DNA from 2 places in the Azovibrio sp. genome. Region 1 is predicted to be linked to the other one. Evidence: riboswitches for the same ligand, from Rfam matches in the RefSeq annotation. Region 1 holds a riboswitch; the other holds the start of a gene.
What was found. Region 1 has a riboswitch for cobalamin ahead of WBH99_RS12515 (TonB-dependent receptor domain-containing protein). Riboswitches for the same ligand answer to the same signal wherever they lie in the genome.
Positions count from the first base shown of each region.

Region 2: linked by a shared signal. The riboswitch ahead of WBH99_RS03690 (energy-coupling factor ABC transporter permease) and the one ahead of WBH99_RS12515 (TonB-dependent receptor domain-containing protein) in region 1 are both predicted to bind cobalamin.

Region 1 covers NZ_JBASOH010000129.1:11,542-15,746, reverse strand. The annotation lists gene WBH99_RS12515 (TonB-dependent receptor domain-containing protein) at 1-1,536, opposite strand, end outside; cobalamin riboswitch at 1,657-1,864, opposite strand; gene WBH99_RS12510 (hypothetical protein) at 2,090-2,287, shown strand; gene WBH99_RS12505 (cell division protein ZapA) at 2,290-2,619, shown strand; RNA gene ssrS (6S RNA) at 2,658-2,841, shown strand; gene WBH99_RS12495 (energy-coupling factor ABC transporter ATP-binding protein) at 2,984-3,814, opposite strand; gene WBH99_RS12490 (hypothetical protein) at 3,807-4,205, opposite strand, start outside.
Region 2 covers NZ_JBASOH010000036.1:43,400-47,604, forward strand. The annotation lists gene cbiQ (cobalt ECF transporter T component CbiQ) at 1-523, opposite strand, end outside; gene WBH99_RS03685 (energy-coupling factor ABC transporter substrate-binding protein) at 531-881, opposite strand; gene WBH99_RS03690 (energy-coupling factor ABC transporter permease) at 878-1,549, opposite strand; cobalamin riboswitch at 1,643-1,862, opposite strand; gene WBH99_RS03695 (EAL domain-containing protein) at 2,010-4,205, shown strand, end outside.

The DNA of each region.
Region 1 (4,205 bases):
CCGAGGGTCCTGGAAATCGGCGCTGGCTTTTACATCGAAGCCCTGCAGCTTGCCCGCGTAGGCCAGGGTCAGCCCTTCGAGGCGCGCCTTGTTCACGTTCGCGGGCAGCCAGATCCAGCTGCCGGGCGCAACGGGGGCCCAGGCGATCAGGTTGTCCACATCGTTACGGTAGGCGGTGGCGGAAATCTGGTGCTGGCCGCTTTCATAGTGCAGGGCGAGTTCCCGGTTTTTGGCCGTTTCCGGTTTCAGATCGGGGTTGCCGGCATCGGGCCAGTAGAGATCGTTGAAGGTGGGGGCCTTGAAGGCCGTGCCGTAAGAGGCATGCAGCCGCAGCCGGTCGTCGATCTGGTAGCCATAGGCGATGAAGCCGGTGTTCTTGTCGCCGAACTGGGAGTTGTCGTCGCGGCGCAGATTGAATTGCAGGCGGTGCTTCTCGAAGCTGCCGTTCCAGCCGGCCAGGAAGGAATTGATGCTGCGCCGGTTGTGGTCATAGGGCTGATCGCCGGAAACCTTTTCCTGCAGCCGCTCCAGGGCCAGCAGCGCCGTGCCGAGCGGCAGGCGCACATCGTTCTGCCACTGATACTGGGTTTGTTCGGTGCGGATCTTGCCTGTCCGGGCGTGGTTCATGAACTGGCGCGAGTCATCGCTGCTGCGTCCCAGGCGCAGCGTGCTGCTCCAGACTGGATTGAGGCGATTGCGGCTGTAGAGGCTGTAGGCCGCATTGTTCTGTTCCTGATGGTAGTCGGCATTGGCTGGCGTGGACCAGGGGCCGCCGGCGTCGTAGTCGTTTCTTCCTTCGCTCGCCAGGAAGTTCAGGCCGATCTCATGGTCCTGAGCAAAAGTGTAGGCAAGGCTGCCGCTGGCGCTGCTGTTGCGATGCCCATCACGGTCCCGGTTGTAGGAGGCATTGTCCGGATTGTTGATGGAGTTGAAGCCGCGTGTCTGCTGATTTGCCAATTGCAGGGCATAGCTCAGATTCTGCTGGCTGCCGGAAAAGCCGGCACTGACGGCGCTGCCGTCATGGCTGCCGAAGCCGGCTTCGGCCTTGGGCCGCAGCGGGCCGCTGCCCTTGCGGGTGAAAATCTGGATGACGCCGCCGATGGCATCGGAGCCATAGAGGGAGGAGGCGGCGCCCCGCAGGATCTCGATGCGCTCCACCTGCTGCAGGGGCAGGTAGCTCCAGTTGGCACCGCCCATGGTGGCCGAGCCAAAGCGCATGCCATCGATCAGCAGCAGGGTGTGGCCGCTATTACTGCCGCGGAGATAGACATTGGCCACGGCGCCGGGAGCGCCGTCGGCCTTGATCTCGATGCCGGGCTGGCGGGCGAGCAGCTCGGTGATGCTGGCCGCGGGGCCGGCCGCTTCAATCTCCTGCGGGTCGATGACGGTGACGTCCGAGAGCAGTTCATTGGCGCGCATGGCTTGCCGGGTAGCGGTGACGACGATGGTTTCCGCTTCCTCGCCGGCCCGGGCGTGGAAAAAGGGCAGGGCGAGCAGGCACAGGGCCGCCGCCAGGGGCTTTTGCTTGAAGGACATGGTGTCTCCCGTTCCGGTCTGCGTCCCCGCAGGCTGGAACAATGATGGGCTGGAATCGCCAGGGGAAGACCATGGGGGAAAGAAACGGAAAGGATTCCGGCACCGCCACCCCGCGGTACTTCCATCGGTTCGCATCGAGGCCGGTATCCGGGCTCGCAAGTCTTGATCCGTCGCCTTCCCAGGCGTGTTGCCCAGTGGCGTGATGACGGACCCGCACTTACTTACCGTTGCGGGGGCAGCAGCGGCTTGGTGTCCAGGGGACACGCACCGCTTTCCCGTTTAACCGCTGGCGGAATCCGCCGGCGGCACCTGATGTGAAATAACCGTCCCGGAGGACGGCGGCGCGCAGTGTAGCACGGACCCCGGCCGCAGCGCAGCACCTTCCCGGCCCACCTCCCGGCCCACCTCCCGGCTCGACTGCCGGCTCGACTGCCGGCTCGACTGCCGGCGCCAACTTCTTGCGCCGCCTTCTCGGGCCAGGCCGGCTGAATCCCCTGCAGAACATGCGCTTGCTCCTTGACCCTGCGCAGATCCAGCCTCTATAGTGCGCGCCATGGAAATGGAACTCGAAGCCCTGGCGGGCAAGGTTGAAAAAGTGGCAGCCCTCGTGGGCCGGCTGCAGTCCGACAACGCCGATCTGAAACGGCGTCTGGTCGCCCTGGAGGCCGAGCGGGACAGCCTGTTGCAGAGCATGGAGCAGGCGCGCAGCCGGGTGGAGGCACTGATCGGGCAACTGCCGGAGGAAGAGTGAGCATGGGCACTGAAGCCGATTTCCTGGATGTGAAGATTCTGGGGCGGGAGTACCGCGTGGCCTGCCCCGCCGGCGAGCGGGAAGCCCTGCTGGCAGCGGTGCAGCTGGTGGACGGGAAAATGCAGGACATCGCCCGGAAGACCCGCAACACGATGCCCGAGCGGGTAGCGGTCATGGCCGCCCTGAACATTGCCCACGAGCATCTGAGTGCGCAAAAAGGCGAATCTGCCGATTCCGGAAAGTCCTTTGACACGGCTGACGTGAAGCGTAGAATCGAAGCCATGGACACACGGCTGGATGCCTTGCTGGCCCAGCAGGAACTGGATATCTGAGTTTCTGCCAGGCCTTCCAGGCAGGTCGTTTCCACCAGTGTCCCCTGCGGTGTTCGTCAAGGCCATATATTCCTTGAACCAATGCTTGCGTGGCATCGGCTGCGGACCTCGAGGTTGATGTTGTGAGCGGCTCTTCTAGCAGCCGCACCTGATTCAACTGGAAAGCGGCCATTCTGGACCCTCGGTTCAGGATGCCGGTCTGACGGCACTCGCGGGGGCCAGAAACACAAAGGGCGACTGAGGTCGCCCTTTGTACGTTCTGCTGTACGTCCTGCGCTTTGTACGTTCTGCTGTACGTTCTGCCCTTTGTACATCCTGCATCCTGCGTCTGGAACGCGTCTGGAACTCGAAGCCGCATGGGATTTCAGGCGGCTGGGTCCCAGTCATGTCCATGCAGGTGGCTATGCAGATGGCAGTGGGCCGGGCCACCGTGGCGGTGCCGGTGGCGGTGGGCGAGGCCGGCTCGTTCCAGTAGTTCCAGGTCGGCCAGGGCCTGGGGCAGGGGGCCATCGAACAGGAGCCGGCCGCCCTCGCCCAGCACCAGCGCACGGCTGCCCAGTTCGGCGGCCAGGCTCAGGTTGTGGGTGGTGATCAGGGCGGTCTGGGGTGAATCGAGCAGGGTGTCGACCAGCCAGCCACTGGTCCGCGGGTCGAGGCTGGCGGTGGGCTCGTCCAGCAGCAGCAGGCCAGGTTCCAGCACGAGCAGGCTGGCCAGGGCCACCTTCTGCTTCTCGCCGCCAGAAAGCTGGAAAGGGGGGAGCGTGAGCAGCGCTTCCAGGCCCAGGGCGGCCGCCCAGCGGGCCACCCGGGCGGGTACCTTGTCAAGGCCCAGGAGCCGGGGGCCGTAGGCGATTTCATCACTGACGCTGGGGTTGAACAGCATGGCTTCCGGGTGCTGGAACAGCAGTACGCAGTCACGCCGGAAACGTCGGGCCAGCTCCCGGGTTTGCAGGGCCTCCGGGGTGATGGCCTCGGTGCGCCAGCGGATGCTGCCCTGGCTGGCGGGCAGCAGGCCATTCAGCAATTTCAGCAGGGTGGATTTGCCGCAGCCATTGGCTCCCAGCAGCACCGCCTTTTCGCCCGGCGGCAGCTGGAAGGAAAGGCCGTCGAACAGGGTTCGGGTCGCGCCTTCCGGGGTTTTCCAGAGGTAGTGCAGATTGCGGACTTCAAGTACGGCAGCGCTCCGTTCAGGCATCGAAGGCCCCCCGGGAGCGCAGGGCCTGGCTGGCTTCGGTGCTGGCGGCCAGGGATTTGTCCAGCACGGTGATGGCCTGGCTGGCGCCATGCCGGACCCGGGCCCGGAGCCCGGCGGGTTCCGGGTGGCGGCTCATGAAGGCGAGGCGGAAGTCGGCCAGCAGGCGCCGGCAGGTTTCGATCTGGCCCAGGGTCAGGGCCAGGATCAGGGTGGCCGTGGGCCAGGGGGCCAGGGCCTGGAGCAGATTCACCCGGCGCACCAGCCAAAAGCCGAGGAACACCATGAGCAGTACGCGCAGGTTCATGATCAGCAGATAGGTCCCGCTGCTGCGGCCCTGCCAGGCCTGGAGCAGCAGGTAGCCCAGGCTGACCGAGAGGTTGAAGATCAGGAT
Region 2 (4,205 bases), on a different contig from region 1:
GCCGCCTCGAGGCATGTCCCAGACGGGCCTCCTGGGCCTTGCAGGTCGCACGGACAGCGGCAGTCAGCACGAACAGCATGCGATAGGCCACCACCATCAAATCAAGCAAGGCATCGGGACACCGCAGTCGGCGCAGCAAGCCCACCAGGTCCGGCAAGGGAGTGCTCAGCACCAGGAACAACAGGGCGGACAGGGCCGCCAGGGAGCGCCCTGCCAGTTCACTGATCCGTGCGCCGGCATCCGGGGCCCAGTGCCAGCCTGCCTCCGGCGTCACGGAAAACAGCAGGGACAAGCTGCTCAGCGCCAGAAAACCCAGAGGCAGCAAAGCCACCCGCAGCCACAGCCTCCCGGGCACCCCGGCCCCCAGTACCGCCAGCAAGGCGAACAACAGGGCCAGCATCAGGGCAATCACGGGAGAACCCGCCAGAAAGGCTGCCAACAGGCCGGCCAGGGTAAAACCAGCCTTGGCTTCGGGGGCAATCCAGCGCCAGCGGTTGCCATAGGCGGCAGTGTCGATCAGCACGCCAGGCTCACTCCCGTTCACGCTCGGAGGCTGGGCGCTGCCACAGCAGGCGTTCGCGCATCACAGCACCGCCCAGCCAGAAGCCGAGAAACCCGGCCCCAAACGCCGCCTGCAAGGCAAACAACAAGGACTCCACCTCGCCCCCTGGTGGTTTGAACAGGGGATCGAACCAGGGTTCATAAGCAGGCACCATGGCGACAATGGCCGCCTGGGCCTTGCCGTCAGCCCCGGCAAAAGTCTCCGGCTCCTGGCCCTCTGCTCCCAACACCGGGGCCAGCATCAGGGATGCAGGCAAAACCAGGGGCAAAATCAGGATCAGCAAGGCCAGCAGGGACAGCAGCAGGTTCTGGCGCCTCATGCCTTTGCCTCCGGGGTATGCAGCAGGGGCAGGCGGCGCAACTCATCCGCATTGAAACGGCGCAGGGCATTGACGATCATCACCGTCAGCAGTCCCTCGACGATCGCCAAAGGAATCTGGGTGAGGGCAAAAATCCCGGCAAACTTGGCCAGGGCGGCACCAACGCCCCCTACTGGGTCGGGAAAAGCCAGGGCCAGCTGCAAGGAGGTCATCCCGTAAGTTGCCAGATTACCCAGGCTGGCACCACAGAAGACAGCAGTGGAAAGGCCCAGGCCCCGGGTCAGGCGAAACACCCCGTAGGCGACACAGGGGCCCACGACCCCCATGGAAAAAAGGTTGGCTCCCAGGGTGGTCAGCCCCCCATGGGCCAGCAACAGTGCCTGGAACAAGAGAACCACAAAGGCAACTGGCACCATGGTCAGAGGGCCGAACAACAGGGCCCCCAGGCCGACGCCCGTAGGATGGGAACTGCTACCCGTCAAGGACGGCAGCTTCAAGGCAGAAAGAACAAAGGCGAAGGCGGTCGCCACACCGAGCAGCATGCGCTGTTCCGGTTGCTCCGCCAGCCGACGTTTCAGTTTGACAATGCCCCAGACCAATACCGGAGCCGATGCCGCAGTCCAGCCCAAAGCGTGCTGAAACGGCAGGAAACCTTCCATGATGTGCATAAAAACCCTCACCCGAGTCAGGAGAAAGCATCATGCCAAAGGTATGGACGGAAGGCGCAGAATGAAAATGGCCCTTCCCCACCCCGGGGAATGATGCAACATCTACTTCGGGCCGGTCTTCTGGCTTGCCCTCATCCTTCGCTATGCCTTCCCGTGCAAGAACACAGTGGCGTGGAAATAGCGTCGTCAGGCTTACAGCAGCGGGGGCTGCGCCGGAATGGCTGAATGGCAAACATTCAGGGACACCGGACTTCCCGTTTCACCCACCCGCCATAAACTGCTGGCGGCAGGCACCCGAAGTCCGGGATTGTAACCTGAACTGGCGGCACGACAATATCTCGCCAGCGCAGCGCAGAAGCCAAAACAGGGGCGTCACCTGCCTTTATACTTCGAACTTCGCAACAAGCCGTCCCCACAAACGAGGGCCCTGCCCTGATTCGACTTGCACCAAGGACCTCTCATGGATAACGCCGAGGAATACGCGGCCAGCCCGATCCACTGGCACACCGGCGGCCTGGGCCATGGCACGGGGCGGGCGCTGGAGCGAAGCACCAACCAGGTATCCGGAACCCCGGCCGCCGCTCTCATCGACATCCAGTCCCTGCGTTCCCTGCTCGATGGCCTGACCCGGTTGACCGGCATCCCCACCGCCCTGCTGGACCTGGAGGGCAACATCCTCCAGGCCGCCGGCTGGCAGAAGGCTTGCACCGGCTTTCACCGGGCCGTACCCAGCTCCTGCGCCAACTGCACCGAAAGCGACCTGTTCCTGGCCCGCCACCTGCGCAAAGGGGAGTTCGTCGATTACAAGTGCAAAAACGGGCTCTGGGACGTGGTCACTCCGGTCTTTGCCGGGCAAGCGCACCTGGGCAACCTCTACTGCGGCCAGTTCTTTTACGACGACGACAAGGTGGACGACGCCTTCTTCACGGCTCAGGCCCACCACCATGGCTACGACCCGAAAGCCTATCTGGCCGCCATCCACGCCATGCCCCGCTTCAGCCGCGAACAGGTGCGTCTGGCCATGGGGCTGATCGTCAATCTGGCTTCCTATCTTTCGCATCTGTCCCTGACCAATCTGCAACTGCAGGAAAGCCGGGCCCAGATGGAAACCCTGCTCAACACCCTGCCGGACCCGGTCTGGATGAAAGATCTGGCAGGCCGCTTCCTGACCTGCAACCAGGCCATGGCGCGCATGATGGGCGCCCCCATCGCGGAACTGATCGGCAAGACCGACCACGACTTCATGCCCCCGGACCTGGCCGACTTTTTCCACCAGAAGGATCGGGAAGCCTTCGCCGCCGGGACTTCCCGTACCAACGAGGAGTGGCTGCCGCACGCGGAAAGCGGCGCAACGATCCTGCTGGAAACCATCAAGACCCCCGTGTCCGACCTGAACGGCAAGCCCATCGGTGTGCTCGGCATCGGCCGCAACATGACCGAGCGCAAACGCGTGGAGGATGAGCTCCAGCTGATGTCGCGCGTGTTCTCCAATAGCGGCGAAGCCATCTTCATCACCGATGCCGACAACCGCATCCTGGCGGTGAACCGCGAGTTCACCCGGCTCACCGGCTACAGCCAGGCAGAGGCGATGGGTGAAAGCCCCGACATGCTCTCCGCCGGCAACACGCCCCCCGAGGTGTATCGGAAAATGTGGGCCACCCTGGCCGCCGCCGACGCCTGGCAAGGTGAGCTCTGGTACCGGCGCAAGTCCGGCGAGATCTACCCCAAACGCCTCTCCATTTCCGTGGTGCGCGATGGCGACGGCCGCATCACCAACTACATCGGCGCCTTCGAGGACATCACCGACCGCAAGGCCGCCGAGGACAAGATCCGCTACCTGGCGCATCACGATACCCTCACTGGCTTGCCCAACCGTTTCAGCCTGTACGAACGCATCGAGCAGAGCATGGCGTTTACCCGGCGCCTCGGCGAATCCCTGGCCGTGATGCTCATCGACCTGGACCGCTTCAAGGCCATCAATGACACACTGGGCCACAATGTCGGCGACCAGTTGCTGATCCAGGTGGCCCAGCGGCTGGAACGCACGGTGCGGGGCAGCGACATCGTCGCCCGCCTGGGCGGTGACGAATTCGTGGTGGTGCTGACCGGGGTGGATGACGCCGATGCCAGGGTCAAGGTCGCCGAAGTGGCCGCCAAGATCGTCAGGCAGGTGGCCATGCCATATGACATCGCCGGCCAGGAACTGCACACCTCCCCCAGCATCGGCATCTGCTTCTACCCCCAGGACGCCAGCGCGACGGACGAGCTCATCAAGAACGCCGACATCGCCATGTACCACGCCAAGGCCATGGGGCGCAGCAACTACCAGTTCTACACCGAACCGATGCGCGCCCAGGTCAGCCAGCGGGTGAGCGCCGAACAGGAACTGGAGCAAGCCCTGGAATCAGGCCAGTTCCTGCTCCATTACCAACCCCAGGTCGAGCCTGGCAGCGGCCAGGTGGTGGGGGTGGAAGCCCTGGTGCGCTGGCAGCATCCGACCCGGGGCCTGGTCCCGCCGCTGGACTTCATCGAACTGGCCGAGGAAACCCGGCTCATCATCCCCCTGGGCCAGTGGGTGCTGTACGAAGCCTGCCGGCAACTGAAAGCCTGGCACGAGGCCGGGCTGGATCAGCTGCACATGTCGGTGAACCTGAGC